4 regions of the Paenibacillus sp. TC-CSREp1 genome follow, and region 2 is predicted to be linked to each of the others. Evidence: predicted binding sites of a transcription regulator. Region 2 holds the regulator's gene; each other region holds the start of a gene.
What was found. The regulator Rex, encoded in region 2, represses fermentation and respiration genes when NADH is low (regulators of the CRP and FNR family bind a similar motif). The targets are predictions, from matches to a motif close to TTGTGAAATATTTCACAA.
Positions count from the first base shown of each region.

Region 1: ACQSGY_RS12770 (formate/nitrite transporter family protein) is a predicted target of Rex. The motif match lies at 1,961-1,978, and genes of this name have one in related genera.
Region 3: nadA (quinolinate synthase NadA) is a predicted target of Rex. The motif match lies at 2,307-2,324, and genes of this name have one in related genera.
Region 4: ACQSGY_RS18615 (cytochrome ubiquinol oxidase subunit I) is a predicted target of Rex. The motif match lies at 2,762-2,779, and genes of this name have one in related genera.

Region 1 is NZ_JBNOKM010000007.1:253,622-258,046, reverse strand. It holds gene ACQSGY_RS12775 (FAD-dependent oxidoreductase) at 412-1,773, shown strand; gene ACQSGY_RS12770 (formate/nitrite transporter family protein) at 2,065-2,922, shown strand; gene ACQSGY_RS12765 (molybdopterin-containing oxidoreductase family protein) at 3,404-4,425, shown strand, end outside.
Region 2 is NZ_JBNOKM010000006.1:214,264-218,688, forward strand. It holds gene ACQSGY_RS11100 (hypothetical protein) at 1-215, opposite strand, end outside; gene ACQSGY_RS11105 (DUF5590 domain-containing protein) at 545-1,075, opposite strand; gene ACQSGY_RS11110 (amidohydrolase) at 1,127-2,434, opposite strand; gene ACQSGY_RS11115 (redox-sensing transcriptional repressor Rex) at 2,418-3,074, opposite strand; gene dinG (ATP-dependent DNA helicase DinG) at 3,320-4,425, opposite strand, start outside.
Region 3 is NZ_JBNOKM010000026.1:45,527-49,951, reverse strand. It holds gene nadB (L-aspartate oxidase) at 1-1,261, opposite strand, end outside; gene nadA (quinolinate synthase NadA) at 1,297-2,235, opposite strand; gene ftsH (ATP-dependent zinc metalloprotease FtsH) at 2,534-4,425, opposite strand, start outside.
Region 4 is NZ_JBNOKM010000011.1:226,108-230,532, reverse strand. It holds gene ACQSGY_RS18625 (ABC transporter ATP-binding protein/permease) at 1-221, opposite strand, end outside; gene cydB (cytochrome d ubiquinol oxidase subunit II) at 223-1,281, opposite strand; gene ACQSGY_RS18615 (cytochrome ubiquinol oxidase subunit I) at 1,223-2,638, opposite strand; gene ACQSGY_RS18610 (hypothetical protein) at 3,168-4,425, shown strand, end outside.

The sequences.
Region 1 (4,425 bases), on a different contig from region 2:
GATGATGATGCAGGATGAATAATTGATTTTGCCTTATCGGTCTGCGTAAAAAGGACATCTTCAACTACGTTATCTGTTTTCTGTTTTCCATGGATATGAACTCATGAATACTGTGATACTTCTGCGAAAATTGAACATATTGGGTGGCATAACTGAGATGGCGTTCGGGAAAAATGAGCGTACTGAAAAAAGAGGATTGAGGCAGCAAGATATAATTTTGAAATGACAAAAAAAAAGATTTTGGCGAAATCTCTTGCAATGTGAAAAAGATCACATTATAATGAGTGTACAAAGTGAAATAAATCACATAAACCATCGAGTTAATAGTGAAATGTTTCACAACTATTCAAGCAGTGATTACAATGACATTTATCTTTCATCATTTTTATATACTCCAAGGAGGAACTACCTATGAAAATCGCCGTGATCGGATGTACACATGCAGGGACAGCAGCCATCGTGAATACCGCCAAACTTTACCCGGATGCAACCATTACCGTATATGAACGCAATGACAATATTTCCTTCCTGTCCTGTGGCATTGCGCTCTACGTTGGCGGCGTGGTCAAAGACCCGGACGGCCTGTTCTATTCTTCGCCAAATCAATTGGCAGACCTCGGTGTGGTGACCAAAATGCTGCATGAGGTTACCGAAGTGGATGCCAAAGGCCACAAGCTGCGGGCTAAAAATCTGCAAACCGGGGAAGAATTAGAAGATACATTTGACAAGCTGATTGTGACTACAGGTTCTTGGCCAGTTGTTCCGAAGCTGGAAGGCATTGAGATGGACAACATCCTGCTCTGCAAAAACTACAATCATTCCAATACGATCATCGAAAAAGCAAAAGACGCCAAACGGGTAACCGTGGTTGGTGCAGGATATATTGGTGTTGAACTGGTTGAAGCGTTCCAGATGAACGGCAAGGAAGTGACGCTGATTGACAGCGTGGATCGTATTTTGAACAAATATCTGGACCCCGAATTCACGGATGCAATCGAGCACACCTTGACGGAAAAAGGCATCACACTTGCTCTGGGTCAAACCGTGCAGAAGTTTAGCGGCGAGAACAGCAAAGTCACCAAAGTCATCACGTCCAAAGGGGAGTTCGAGACGGATCTGGTCATCCTCTGCATCGGGTTCCGCCCGAACACGGAGCTGCTCAAAGGCCAGGTGGATATGCTGCCGAACGGAGCAATCATTGTGGACAAATATATGCAGACCAGCCAAAAGGACGTATTTGCAGCAGGAGACAGCTGTGCGATTCATTACAATCCAACAGGCAAAGCTTCCTATATCCCGCTTGCCACCAATGCGGTTCGCATGGGTACACTCGTTGCACGTAATCTGGTTCGTCCAACGACTCCATATATGGGAACACAAGGGACATCGGGCATTAAAATATATGAGCAAAACATTGCAGGAACGGGCATGACCGAGACATCGGCCGCCGATGAGGGCTTGATTGTGGAAGCGGTGGTGCTGGAGGACAGCTATCGCCCGGAATTTATGCCAACCGCAGAGAAGCTGCTGTTGAAAGTGGTCTATGAGCAAGCAACCCGCCGTATCGTCGGCGCCCAGATTATGTCTCAAGTAGACCTGACTCAGTCGATCAATACGATCTCGGTTTGCATTCAGAACAACATGACGGTGGATGAGCTCGCGTTTATCGACTTCTTCTTCCAGCCGCATTACAACAAACCGTGGAACTTCCTGAACACGGCAGGTTTGCAGGCTTTGCCTCCGGTAGAGGTCAAAGCACCAGCTTTGGTGTAAAGGCAAGGGCAGCAAGCAACAGCAGCAAGATAATAAGGTGGTAGTCAAATTCAAACGAAGAAGTTAATGCTGTAGAACAGATAGCAGAGAAGCATCCATATCGGGATATGGAGTTATGGAGAACCAGGGCTGGCGGGAATACCGTCAGTCTTTTCTTTTTCTATCCTGAATAATGAACAACGCATTATTGTGATTATTTGCACAAAGTTTTATGTTCAGCCGATATACAATAAATACATAGATAGAAAATTACATTTTGAGACGGATAGAAGAAAAAGGAGAGGATGACTTATGGCGGCCAAAACACCTCTTGAGGTTGCACAATATACAGCACAGACCGGGATGAAAAAAGCGCAGAATCCGGTGTCCTCGGTGCTGATTCTCGGATTTCTGGCCGGGGCATTCATTGCGCTCGGATTTCTGCTGGATATTCGTGTTATCGCGTCTGCGCCTGCGGAATGGGGCAGCATAGCCACATTTATTGGAGCAGCCGTGTTCCCGGTGGGGCTTATTCTGGTATTGATCGGCGGAGGGGAGCTGCTGACAGGTAACATGATGGCTGTGCCGCTTGCAGCAATTACTCGTAAAATTACCCCGGGAAGCATGCTGAAGAACCTGATTCTGGTGACGCTTGGCAATCTGCTGGGTGCATTGTTTGTTGCGTTTTTCTTTGGTCATGTGCTGGGCCTTACTGCAGACGGCGTGTATCTCACCAAGGTGGTAGATATGGCGGGGCACAAGCTGCACGATAGCTTCTTCCAGGCTTTTATATCCGGTATTGGCTGTAACTGGCTGGTGGCGCTAGCCGTGTGGTTGTCCTATGCTGCGGATACGATGAGCGGTAAAATTCTGGGGATCTGGTTCCCGACGATGGCCTTTGTCGCCATTGGCTTTCAGCACGTTGTAGCAAATATGTTCCTGATCCCCGCAGCGATCTTCGAAGGTCATTATACCTGGGGGCAATATGTCATGAATTTTATTCCAGTGTGGCTGGGTAATCTGACAGGCGGGGCTTTATTCGTAGCGGCTGCGTACTGGATGGTCTATCTGCGCAAGACAGAGCCGGCAGTGAAATCCGAGACGACTGCTTCTGCTGCGGTCAGCTCTGTGGAAGCTGATGCAAGAGGCATGTGGAGCAAGCAGGCTTAACACAAGGGAAGAGCATTCATGAAACGAAACTATGCATGCGGCTAGGCAATCAAACATGCAGGTGAGCAAACAGATATGCAAGCTTAACAAAAGATGATTCATCTCATGCATGGCATGACCATTGGTCCTGTGCGCAATGAGATGTGATCATCTTTTTGGTATTATCCTAAAATAAACACAAAATAAATTCGCCATGACAAGGTTCGGGGGAACGAAACCTGTCCATGGCGAATTTCGGGAGTGGTCCATGATATGGCATGAGGAGGAAGTGGGGAAACACTAGCCTAATGCCTTGTTTTTAATTTACCCCTTGATTTCAAGAATGAATCACACAGGTGAAAACTTTTTTTGCAGCTCGCACTAAGGGCAGGAAAAGCGTTGAAATCATGAAGATTTGGCGAATTGTTCCTGTTCTCTTTACGGTATGACTTCAAAAGGGATATCATATAGGGATAGCTGTTGAAAGAGGGGGAGCCAGAAGATGATCGATCAGGAGAATGGTGTGTTTCCAGCGGTATGCCCGCTCGATTGTCCAGACACATGTGGTCTGCTGTTACATAAAGAGAACGGTAAAATTGTAAAGGTCACCGGGAACCCGGACCATCCGATCACAAAGGGTGCGATCTGTAATAAAGTTCGAAATATGACGGAGCGGGTATATCACCCCGAGCGTCTTCAATATCCGATGAAACGTATCGGCGCCAAAGGTGAAGGCAAGTTCGAGCGGATCAGCTGGGACGAAGCCATTCTGGAAATTACGACAAGGTTCAAGGACCTGTCCGCAACCTATGGACCCGAGAGCATTCTGCCATACAGCTACTACGGCAATATGGGCATACTCGGAGTGGATGGCATGGATCGGCGTTTCTTCAATGCGCTGGGTGCAAGTGTGCTGGAGCAGACGATCTGTAATGCTGCGGGCAATACAGGCTGGAAATATACGATGGGAGCCAACCGCGGCACGCTGCCTGAGGATACGGAGCATGCCGATCTGATTGTTGTCTGGGGCGGGAATATCGTTAGTACGAACATGCATCAGGTTGTGCTTGCAGAGAAGGCACGCAAGAACGGAGCCAAAATCGTAGTCATTGACGTACACCGCAACCGGACGGCGCAATGGGCAGACTGGTTTATTCCGCTCTATCCGGGTACAGACAGTGCGCTGGCACTGGGTTTGATGCATGTGCTGTTTGAGCGTGGACTTACGGATGAAGCGTTTATGCAAAAATATACCGTGGGACACGAAGCGCTGCGCGAGCATGTGCGCAGTTATACTCCGGAGCGTGTAGCACGTATAACAGGTGTACCCGAGGAAACCATCGTGGAGCTGGCAGAGCTGTATGGCGGTGCTCAGGCCGCTTATATCCATATTGGCAATGGCCTGCAGCATCATGACAATGGCGGCATGAACGTGCGCAGCATTGCCTGCCTGCCTGCGATAACAGGGCAGTGGCTGAAGCGCGGCGGCGGTGCGGTGCGCACCAACAGTTATGCGAGCACGAA
Region 2 (4,425 bases):
AGTCTGCCTAAATCTACATTAGGTTTCAAATCAAGTTTCATTTGCACATCATTGCGGTTAATAGTTATCTGAGCACTGTTGACACCATCATACTGTGTAACCATCTTTTCAATCGGACTTTGTACAGCAACTTGTCGATATATGAACCAACCTCCGAACAACAGGACGGCAGAAACAACGGCAGTAATAATAATAGGCATTACTTTCAGCTTCAATTGAATTTCCCCTCCCAAAAATGAGCCTATACACGATCTACAGGCATATATAGTTAGCTGTACTTGAAATCTGCAAGAACTGTTGCAGATTTGTTTGCGTTATTTGTTAACTTCAGTACATATTTGAGTATATCACATCGTATATACAATATCGAAGGTGAAAATATGAATAAAATATTAAATTTAACTATATTAGTTGAACTAAAGATTTTACACAATCCACTCCAATAACTCTATTAAACTTTAACATAAGCTGTTTTGACAGCATTTACTATCGTGAACATGCCAAAAAACCGGTTCAGTCGATGTATCGACTGCCGGTTTCTTGGCTAGCTGTTAGGAACTGTATACACCAGATCTACCTGCTCCCCGGTGCTGAATCGGTAAAACCGATAATAATTGTGTGTATCCGCTTTGTAATATACCTGCCAAACGTAAATATTATTTACGACTCCGGGCATGATCCGATTAATCTCGCCGCCAGGCACGTCCGACTCGAAGCGACTGCGAATTTGTGTCTCAGACATCCCGTTCTGCAGCAGCTCACTGTGAACCCCGCCCGTACCTTGCACAGGCTTATTGTTCGCATCAAACTTCACCCATACCATAATATCCTGGTTGTCTTTATTTTTGGCCGTCATCGTCCAATAGATGTTGTCATCGCCTTCTTTTTCGCCCCAGACGTATTTGCGCAGCTCATCCGGTGATGTGATGCCGAGCTGGTCCTTCGCCGCCTGAATCGCCAGTGCTTCCTCCTGGCGCTGATCCTGTGTAACGTAGACATAATATTGCTGCAGTCCAAACAAAACCAGAACGAGGATGAGCAGCGATATCCAGATCCACTTCTTTTTTTTCTTCAAGAGCTGAACTTCCTTTCCTTGAAAAACTGCACACTGCAGCCTGTCTATTCCTTAACGAGCAAGCAGCTGGTCAAATGCCTGCTGAGCTTCTCGCAAAATACGCTCTTCATCAAGTGTCAAACATTCACCATGCTTCACTACCTGCTTCCCGTCAACCCAGACGTGCTGCACGTCCTTCGCAGAAGCAGAATATATCGTATGTGAAATCAGATCGGTATGCGGATAGAAATGAGCCTGTTCAATATCTAATGCAATAAAATCAGCCTTCATTCCCACTAGCAGCGCTCCTGTATCCTTCAGAAAGATAGACTTCGCACCGTAACCTGTTCCAAGCAGCAGCGCCTCACCAGCAGGTACAGCTGTCGGATCGCCAGATACACCTTTATGGATAAGGGCTGCAAGCCGCATTTCCTCAAACATATCCAAATTGTTATTACTCGCAGGGCCATCTGTCCCCAGTGATACCGTCACCCCGGCTTTTAACAGCGCTGGAACACGCGCTACCCCGGAGGCCAGCTTCAGATTACTCCCCGGATTGTGAGATACGGCAACATCATGACGCCCCAAAATTTCGATCTCTTCATCGTTCAGATGCACCGCATGAGCTACCAGCGAAGGGCGGGAGAAGAAGCCGTGTTTCTCCAGATGTGCCACTGGACGCAGACCATAATCTGTTACATTTTGCTCAACTTCACGTAAGGTTTCTGACATGTGTGTATGCAGCGGCAGGTCCAGATCATGTGCAACCTGTACCAGCTTCTCTATGTAGTCTGGAGGACAAGTATAGGGTGCGTGCGGAGAAATTACGGTTGTGATGCGTCCACCCGCCTGTCCATTCCACTCACGTGCAAATGCTGCAGACTCTTCCAGTTTGCGCATCTGCTCTTCTTCCGAACAAAGTCCGATTACACCACGCGCAAGAGCAGCTCTTGCCCCGGACTGTTCCACCACTTTTGCGACCTGATCCATATGATCGTACATATCCAGAAATGCTGTTGTGCCGCCTTTCAACATCTCCAGCACGGAAAGCGATGCTCCCCAATACACGTCCTCGGAAGTCATTTTGGCCTCCATAGGCCACATTTTTTCCTGCAGCCACACCTGCAATGCCAGATCATCGCCATGGCCGCGAAGCAGTGACATCGCTGCATGACCATGCGTATTGATCAGACCCGGCAGGAAGAGAAGCCCTTTTCCATCCACTTTAGTCAGATGCTCGTTTCCTTCCGGCAGCGTCTCACCAATATGCACAATCTTGTCATCCTCAACAACCATATATCCTAGCACTACTGTCCAGTTGGAGCCTTCATTTACAGCAAATTTCCCGTTGTGAATTACCCATTTATTCGTTGTTGTCATCTTGCTCCTCGTCCTTTCCGTTCTCCAAGTAATAAGCCAGGCTCAGCAAATCTGTTGTAAAATCAGCATGATGGATACGTACATGCGGAGGTGTTTTCAGAATGGTTGGTGCAAAGTTCAGAATGGCCTCAATCCCCGATTCAATCAGCTGGTCAGCGACATTCTGCGCTTCTGTATCAGGAACCGTGATGATGCCGATGCGGATGTTATCTTTTTGTACCGCCTCGGTCAGCTCTTCCATCGGTTTGACCGTCAGACTGTTGATCTTGCTGCCAATCTTCGGACCATATGCATCAAAGATAGCTACAATCTTCATATTGTCCTTGAGGTACGCATTATAATTCGACAACGCATGTCCAAGATTACCGGCTCCAACCAGAGCCACATTGATCTGTTGGTCTATTTTCAATATGTGACGAATCTTCTCAATCAAGTAAGAAACATCATATCCAATGCCTTTACGGCCAAAATCACCAAAATAAGCCAGATCCTTGCGAATCTGGGCCGGATTCAAGTCAAGGCGTTGTCCAAGCTCCTGCGAGGAAACCGTTGTCACCTCACGCTGCACGAGTTCATTCAAATAACGCAAATACACAGGCAGACGTCTTACTACTGCTTCTGAAATTTTATCCGATTTCATTCTTGCTCCCCCTTACCATTGCCACGATAAAATAATAAATAATGCTGCGATATCAAAATACATATTGAAAAGATGAGCATTCTGTATATCTACCTATGCATAGCTGCAGTATTTTTATATATACAGAATGCCCGCAAGTTAAATTTATAAGTTCATGATGTTCTGCCTGTAAAGTCTCTTTCGAGTGTAACGCCATGTTAAAGCACAATGCAATGCCATAGCTTACAAAAAAATGAATATTTTTGCTACTCGGCAGGTCGATCCAGCCATTCGGAAATACGCGGTACCATCTGTTCTGTGAGCATATGTTCCATCTTCGGCCCAGGCAGCGAGTACAGGAAATACTTGCCGTAGTAAGCCTCGATCACACGGGTATCATACACGATGACAATACCCCGATCCTTGCCGGTACGAACCAGTCGTCCAAATCCCTGCTTGAACCGGATGACCGCCTGTGGAACAGACAGCTTCATAAATGGATTTTTTTTCTGCTCCACCAGCAGTTCACTCTTCGCTTCGAGAAGCGGATGGTTCGGCGGCTGAAACGGCAGTCGTACAATCGCCAGACAGGTGAGAGCTTCGCCTGGAATATCCACCCCTTCCCAGAAGCTGCTCGTGCCCAGCAGTACCGCCGCTTTGGCATCCTGAAATCTTCGGGTCAGCTTGGAGCGATTGCCACTGTCCACCCCTTGGCCCAGCAGAGAAATGTCATTTCCCGACAAGGCCTCCTTGAGCGGATCATACACCTGGCGAAGCATTTTGTAAGAGGTGAACAGCACCATCATCCGTCCACGAGTTGCGATCGCCGCTTCAGCCAGCGATTGCACCAGCATCTGTACAAAGTGTGCATCTCCGACACTGCCCTTCAGACTCGGGAAATCACGCGGGATCACCAGCAAAGCCTGCTCACGATAATTAAACGGAGAAGGAAGCATGGATGTCAGCAGCCGATTATTGTCCGCAGCCTCCTGCAAGCCCAGCTGCTCAATCATAAACTGGAAGGACTTATCTACAGACAATGTCGCCGATGTAAGCACAACGCTTTTCTTTTTGTCAAAAAACATCTCTTTCAGCTGTGCACTTACATCCACCGGAACAGCGTATAGCTGAAGGGATTTACTGCGGAACTGACCGCTAGCTTCCATCCAGTACACGGTCTTGGCATCGTCCATACGCATGAAGAATCGCAAATTCTCCTTCATTGTCGTCAAATCCTTCAACAGTCCGGTAATATCTGTGATCAGGCTGTCAGACTGATAATCATCCTGGTCCTCTTTCACTTCAAGCAGCAGCTTGTCGCCCTTGCGAACCATATCGCCCAGAGTGACATAGATCTGGTTCTCCAGATCCT
Region 3 (4,425 bases), on a different contig from region 2:
CATCTCTACCAAGCGACGGTGCTAGGGAAGGTAGCGATTCAATACGTTCCACAATTCTGCGGCCAAATACAATCGCTTCAGACAAGGAATTGCTTGCCAGGCGATTCGCTCCATGTACACCTGTAGATGACACTTCGCCGCAGGCAAATAATCGTGGAATGCTGCTTTCGCCGCTCAGATCGGTTTTGACCCCGCCCATCATGTAATGTGCTGCAGGTGCAACCGGTATCCAGTCTGATGTCATATCAAGACCATATCGCATACAGGTTTCATAGATCGTAGGGAAGCGATGCTTTACCATCTCCGGCGGCTCATGTGTAATATCAAGGTAAACAAATGTACTGTTCGTTAATTCTATCTCGCTGACAATTGCTCTGGCTACGATATCGCGTGGCGCAAGCTCCAGCTGGGGATGATATTTTTCCATAAAACGCTCCCCTTTTACGTTGCGCAGATATGCGCCTTCCCCGCGTACTGCCTCGGATACCAGAAAGCGCGGAGCACCGGGATAACACAAAGAGGTAGGGTGGAACTGAATAAATTCCATATCACGCACAACGGCACCTGCACGATATGCCATAGCGACTCCATCAGCGGTTGCAACATCAGGATTGGTTGTATAGCGGTAGAGCTGTCCAGCCCCGCCAGAGCACAGCACCGTGGCCTTGGCTCTGACAAATACTTTTGAGCCGTCTTCCTTCAAAACCAAAGCACCAATACATTCGCCCTGATCCGTAATCAAGTCGATGACAAAATGCTCATCCCATACATCAATTACCGGATGTTCATGTACCTCAACGGCAAGTGCACGAACAATCTCATATCCTGTTGCGTCTCCATTGGCATGCAAAATACGGCGGTGGCTATGCGCACCTTCCTGCGTCAACGCCAGTTCGCCGTTCTCCAGGTCAAACAATGTCCCCAGACGGATCAGTTCCCTGACGCCTTCTGGCCCTTCATTCACCAATACTTCTACTGCTTCGGAGCGGCATAAACCCGCTCCGGCAACAAGGGTATCCTGCAGGTGGTATGCAGGCGAATCATCTTCAGCAATAACAGCCGCAATGCCTCCCTGCGCATATCGGGTGTTACTCTCAAGTAAAGACTTCTTCGTAATCATCAGCACGCGATGCTGTTCACTGGCCTTAATCGCCGTAAACAGCCCGGCAATGCCTGAACCGATCACGAGCACATCGGTCTCCACCATGGGCAGCGCAGAGAGATCAAAATCATGTATATATTGCGGTATCTGCGGTTTCATCTCATTCACCTGTCTCGGAGCAAGAGTAACGCATGTTACTTCACCAGTAACATGCGCTCTAGTGATTCTCTGGCTTTATCAGCAACAGCCGGCGGAACATAGATCTGTGGTTTCATCGTTTCCAGACATTTAACCAGCTTCTTCAGATTGTTGACCTTCATATTCGGACATACAAGGAACTTCGTCGCGAAGTGGAACTGTTTATCCGGACTGTCGAGACGAAGCTGGTACCCCGTTCCGTCTTCTGTACCTACGATAAATTCCTTTGTTGCTGACTTTTTGCAATATTCAAGAATGGCCGTTGTGCTGCCTACAAAATCCCCCATCGCCACAACTTCAGGACGACATTCCGGGTGCACCACGAATTCGGCATTAGGGTATTTGGCTTTCATCTCCACCACATCTTTGACCGTTAACATATCATGTGTATTGCAGTAGCCTTCCCAGATAATCATCTTTTTGTCTGTGTGCTGCTGCACATAATGTCCAAGATTTTTATCAGGTACCCAAATAATTTCATCAGAATCTACGGACTGGATAACCCGAACTGCATTCGCCGATGTACAGCAAATATCCGTTTCTGCTTTGATCTCAGCCGAGGAGTTAATGTATGTGACTACTTTCGCATTCGGATGCTGTGCCTTCAGCTTGCGCAATCCGTCTACGTTCACCATATCAGCCATCGGACAACCGGCACGTTCATCTGGAATCAGAACCGTTTTGTTTGGAGCCAGAATTTTAGCGCTTTCACCCATAAAATGAACACCACAGAACACGATCACATCAGCATCCGTCTGTGCAGCCTTCTGGGCCAGCAGGAATGAGTCTCCACGGAAGTCAGCGACTTCCTGTACTTCGTCACGTTGATAGTAATGAGCCAGAATAATGGCATTACGTTCCTTTTTGAGTTCCATCAGCCGCTCACGCAGCTCACGATTCATCTCAGCCTTGCGCTCTAAAGCCAGAGCTTCCACTTGTGATCCTCTCCTTATCGGGACAGCGCCAAGCGCTGTTTCATAGGGCTAACCTAAGTCGTTATGTTCGCTTGAGAAACGAATCACAAGCGGTTTAACAACTAATGTACACAACGTTCACGACTCTGTCAATAAATGAAAAAGGGCAGGATATCCCCTCATATCCCACTCATTCTATCCGGTTCGCCATCTAGCTCTCGATTATCCGTTTCTCCTTCAAAGGAATAATTGTTACAAAAAAAAGAGAGCCGCGAGGGCTCTCTTTCTTATTCCGGCTAATTGCCGGTTATATGACATGTTAAGATGTTGGCTTGGTGCCGCCATCATTCGGATCATTGCTGCCCTTATCTACGTCTGGAGCTTCGTTAGGAATATCTCCAGCCAGCGGCTCAGATGTTTCATCTTTGCCTTGAATACGGACACGAACATCACCGATGTTATCAATGATTGGTTCGCCACCTTCACTTGGCGTGCCTTCTCCAGAGTTGTCGCCTTCTGCTTTTGGTGTAAGGGAACCTGTTTCGATCAATTGTTTGATCTGATCCATTTCCAGTGTTTCCACCTCAAGCAATGTTTCAGCAATCAGATGCATCTCTTTGGTATGTTTGATCAGCAAAGCTTTACACTTCTCATAACATTCATTAATAAAGCGCTGCATCTCTTGGTCGATCTCATATGCGATGGAATCCGAGTAATTCTGTTCGTGACCGATATCCCGTCCAAGGAATACCTGCCCTTGTGAACTTCCGAATTGCATTGGACCCAGTTTCTCACTCATACCGTATTCCATAACCATGCTGCGCACGATACCTGTCGCTTGCTGGAAGTCACTGTATGCACCGGTACCAATCTCCCCGATAAACAATTCCTCCGCAACGCGGCCCCCAAGGAGTCCGGTTACTTTATCCAGCAGCTCTTGTTTGGTAACGAGCATACGATCTTCTTTTGGCAACATGATTACATATCCACCCGCACGTCCGCGCGGAATGATGGTCACTTTATGTACCATATCAGCATGTTCCAGGAAGTATCCTACAATGGTATGGCCTGCTTCGTGATAAGCGACAATGCGTTTCTCACGGTCACTGATAACACGGCTTTTCTTCTCCGTACCTACAATGACGCGGTCAATCGCTTCATCCACTTCACGCATCGAAATATCTCTTCTGTTACGACGGGCTGCAAGCAGTGCCGCTTCATTCAGCAAGTTCTCCAGGTCTGCACCGGAGAAACCTGTTGTACGCTTCGCAATAATATCCAGTCTCACATCTTTCGTGAGTGGTTTGTTGCGGGAATGCACTTTCAGAACAGCTTCACGGCCTTTAACATCAGGACGATCCACTGTAATCTGACGGTCAAAACGACCTGGACGCAATAACGCAGGGTCCAGAATATCTGCACGGTTCGTAGCAGCAACGATGATAATACCTTCGTTTGCTCCAAATCCGTCCATCTCAACGAGCAACTGGTTGAGGGTTTGTTCACGTTCATCGTGACCGCCGCCAAGACCAGCACCACGTTGACGTCCTACCGCATCAATCTCGTCAATGAAGATAATACATGGGGCGTTTTTCTTTGCATTTTCAAACAAGTCACGTACACGTGATGCACCGACACCGACAAACATTTCAACGAAGTCGGAACCGGAAATACTGAAGAATGGTACACCCGCTTCACCGGCTACGGCACGTGCGAGCAATGTTTTACCTGTACCCGGAGGACCTACGAGCAATACGCCCTTTGGAATCCGTGCACCAACTGCTGCGAATTTACGAGGGTCCTTGAGGAAGTCTACGACTTCGACAAGCTCCTGTTTCTCTTCATCAGCACCTGCCACATCTTCAAATGTAACCCGCTTTTTCTCTTCGTTATAGAGTCGAGCACGGCTTTTGCCAAAGTTCATTACTTTACCGCCGCCGCCTTGTGCCTGATTAAACAGGAAGAAGAACAGCAGGAACATAATGATCAAAGGAATAAAGGAGGTCAGCAGTGTTAGCCAGATGCTGTCACCTTTCATTGGTTCCTGGTGATATTCAAATTTGTTTGTTTCACTTGCAGCTACAAGCTCGTTGATTGCCTCATCCGTAGGAGGAATATACGTTGAGAAATTTTCTGATTTGGCTCCGTCAGGTGTTTGTTTGTATCGACCAGTTACGAGATACGTCTGACCGTTAAACTGAACCGTCACTT
Region 4 (4,425 bases), on a different contig from region 2:
TGCAGCCAGAATGACATGGCGTAGCGGGCGGCAAAAGCAGCCAGGAACAGCAGCAGCACAGGAACCTGCGATGATACAGGAGAACCTTCAAACAATGCCGTAATGGCCTGTGCCAGCCATTTGGCCTGCATAATAATGGTCATCGCCTGCAGCAGCACCAGTGCAGAGGCCAGCGCGAGTACCGGCCGGATGCCCGGCAGCTTCATCAGCCCGCGTCCCATGTCAGTACTCCAGGTGGTGCTGTTCGTTCAGACGTTTGCGGAAAATATAATAACTCCAGATCTGATACCCAAGCACAAATGGCAGCAGTGTGCAGGCAACAATGGTCATTACTTTTAACGAATAGGCACCGGATGCCGCATTATATACGGTCAGATCAAAAGCCGAACCGAGAGAGCTTACGATGACTCTCGGGAACAGTCCGATAAATACGGATGCAAAGGCGATTGCAATGACTGCACCGGTCATACCGAAAGCCAGGCCTTCACGCTTCTGGCGAATAAAGTACGCAGCAAGTGCGAATGCAACCGCACCAAGCACCACCATAATCCAGAGTGCCCAGCCGCGAACAGCGAACACATCGGTCATCACATAGGTTAATACCGCATACAGGACCAGAACTACAGTCAGCGGAATCATTAACTTCTGTGCGAGATGCAGTGCCCGCTCTCTAAGCTCGCCCACAGTACGCAGGGAAGCAAATAACAGCCCGTGAACCAGGCACAGCAGCGTCACACTCAAGCCGCCTACGACGCTGTAAGGATTGACAATATCCAGGAATCCGGCATGCATCTGCATCTGCTCGTCAATTGGCAGACCTTTCATCATGGTTGCAAAAACCACTCCGAACAGGAATGGCAGCAGCGCGCTGGCCACCAGAATGATGATGTCCCATGTTTTGCGCCAGCGCTGCTGTTTCATTTTACTGCGGAATTCGAAGGCAACCCCGCGCCCGATGAGCAGCAGCAGCACAACAACAAGCGGCAAATAGAACCCGCTGAACAGTGTTGCATACCAATGCGGGAAAGCCGCAAACATCGCCCCACCCGCGGTCAGCAGCCAAACCTCATTGCCGTCCCAGAATGGACCAATGGAGTTGATCAGCGTACGGCGTTCACGATCAGTTCGGGCAATCAGTCCGGTAGACATGCCTACGCCGAAGTCAAAACCTTCAAGAAAGAAAAACCCGATAAACAACACGGCAATCAGTACAAACCACAGCTCACTTAGTAACAACGGAATACCCCCCATCCATGCCAAACGGATCGGCCGACTCATCATGCTCTTCCGACTTATCGACGGCATACGGTCCTGCTTTGATTTTGCGTACAAACAGATACACCATCACGGCCCCAAGAACGCTATACGCCGCTGTGAAGGCAATCGTAGAGAACAAGATCATACCTGCGGATACGTTAGGTGATACGCCAGCTTCGGTCGTCATAAATCCAAATACCGTCCATGGCTGTCTGCCGACCTCCGTCATAATCCAGCCTGCTGTATTGGCGATAAACGGCAATGAGATAGCAAATACCATTAAACGCATAAACCATGGTTTAGCTGCTTCCAACTTTTTGCGCCAAGCCAGATACGTTCCATACATCGCCAGCAGAATCATCAATCCACCCGCAGCAATCATGACACGGAAGCTCCAGAACGTTGTACGTACAGGTGGAATATAATCTCCCGGTCCATACGTCTGCTGATACTCGGCATTCAGTTCTTTCATGCCTTTGACACTGCCCGAGAATTTGCTGTAGGACAGGTAGCTGAGCAGTCCAGGGATTTTGATCTCCCCTGAATTTTCTTGATTCTTCGTATCAATGGAGGCAATAACCGTCCATGGTGCAGGGTCCTCCGTTGTTGTCCATGTGCCTTCACTTGCAGCCATCTTCATTGGCTGTGTTTCCACCAGATACTGTGCCTGGAAGTGCCCTGAGAAAGCCACACCCAGCGAGGAAACGAGACCGATAATAATTGCAATATTGAAGGATCTGCGGAACACTTCCACATCTTGTTTTTTCATCAGCTTGTAGGCGCTAATACCCGTTACCACAAAGGCTCCTGTCATGAGAGCACCGAAAATCGTGTGCGGGAATTCAACGAGAAGCTGACCATTCGTAATTAATGCAAAGAAGTCATTCATCTCGGCCCGGCCATTATTCAGCGTGAAGCCGACGGGATGCTGCATAAACGAGTTGGCTGCGAGAATCCACAGCGCAGACAGGAATGTACCGGTGAATACAAGCCAGATACAAGCCAGATGGACTTTTTTGGACAAACGGTCCCAGCCGAATATCCATAAACCGATAAATGTAGATTCCATAAAAAACGCAAGCAGCGCTTCAATCGCCAGTGGCGCACCGAACACGTCACCGACAAACCGGGAATACTCCGACCAGTTCATGCCAAACTGAAATTCTTGTAAAATACCGGTGACTACGCCGACGGCAAAGTTGATCAGGAACAGCTTGCCCCAGAACTTGGCCATCGTTTTGTAGATTTCCTTCCCCTTGGCAACATACAACGTCTCCATAATCGCAACCAGCAGCACAAGGCCGATGGACAGCGGTACGAAGAAAAAGTGGAAAATCGTTGTAAGTGCGTACTGGATACGCGATAGCATAATCGGATCCATACCTTTACCCCTTCTTTCTGTTCGCTTTAGCAAGATACGTAAGTGGCGTTGAAGCGTTCATCTTCGCTGTCTGTTCTCCAAATACGTTGATGAACGTATTGTGCCAGATTACGCATAACTCACATGTGAGAATTATCACAATACCTACCTCCCCTGCGAAAAAAAGTGACCTTGGTCACACAATAGATAAAATTAAGCCTATTGTTTGGCGGTTCCTGTCGCTTGTTCGGCTGTGTCTGCTGCATCATTGATTTGTCTATCACATGCATTAATGGTTGTAAATCGTCACTTTAATCGTTGTATGTTGCCAATTCAATCGTTATATATCGCCACTTTAATCGTTGTATGCCGCCACTTTGTTAGTTTGTGTATCCCACATTAAGGGCTGTACAACGCGAGTATTATTGGAAATGTTCATGTTTGGAGCAGAATCCCCATATGTTAGTGTCAGGCAGTTCACACACATGCGGTATGCTAAAGCACTTTACATAGAAAGTAAGCCTTATAAATAAAGTGAGGTGAATGAAAGTTGGAACGTTCAGAACCGTTAACAACTACAGATTGCTTGTCAAAACCCGGCTCTGCTGCTGCACGGAAGCAGGCTGAACAGGAACTGGCAGCAGACACGGCCCGGCCGGTCCAATATGTGCTTTTTCCGCGCAAAGGGGGCTGGTCATCATTCCCTTACCCCGACATTGCTGCTTTATTTGCAGCCGAGCAGGGAACGCTCGCCTACGTCAGCAGCCGCAGTGCTGAGCAAGAGCAGCTTCCGGCATCCATTCATGCCATTCCCCTGTCAGAAGCCAAGAAGCGCTTGTTGGAGCCAAGGACAGTTGCAGTTGTTGCCCATCCTTATTGGCTGATGGCTGTCGCAGCCATGCGGCCAGAAGTATGTATTGCACTCTTGCCAGAGCCCGTTGGAGATGAAGCTGCATCTCCGCTCTGGGAGAGCAGCATTTCAAGATTGGTCGGTATAGCCGATCTGGTTGGCACCTCTTCGGAAACCCGGTATATGAAGCTGCTCTTTCAAGGCATTCGGACCGTCTGGCTTGGAGGAGAAGACCCTTCACCTGCAGGTTACGTCAATCAAGACAGCCAGAGCATTCCGCTGCGTGATTATGAGCTGTTTTTTTTACATGCACTGAGGCAGGTTCTTGCTGGCATACCAGACAGCATCACGTCGCTACAATGCCGGGTGCGAGTCGACTACTACAGAGAGCTTCGGGCCAAGACAGGTGCACATGAGACGATCTCCTTCCTCCTGGCGGCTTACGAATATTTACTGGAGGACAATCATGCAGCCGATTCACTGAAAGAAGCCTTCTCTCATGCAGTGATCAATGGGCGTCAGGACTGCGTTCAGTCCCACTACCGTTTCCTCTCGGCGATCTATTCAAAATCGGGTCAAACCGAGCAGGCTTTGCAGGTGTATGGCATCAGTGCCGGGAACGAGCAGGAACGCCACCATTACGAGCAGTTATGCCGCTGGCTTGAAGCGGGAGAAGAGCAGCTGGTTCAAGCGGAGCTGCTCCGCATCAACGACGACTACGGCAGTGCCATGCGTATTCTGGATGAGCTTGGCGGGGAGACAGCGAGACACTGGAAGTTTCGCATCTACCAGGAAACTGAGCGTGTGGAGCACGCCCTGGCATTGGTTCATGCCAGCGACATCCAGGACGGAGCCAGTCTTCGCGAATATCAGCAATTATCTGGGACAGCACTGGCCCTTCGGGGAGAACGTCACGGGGCGGTGAGGCTGTTCCTGGAAACAGCTGTAGAAAATGAAG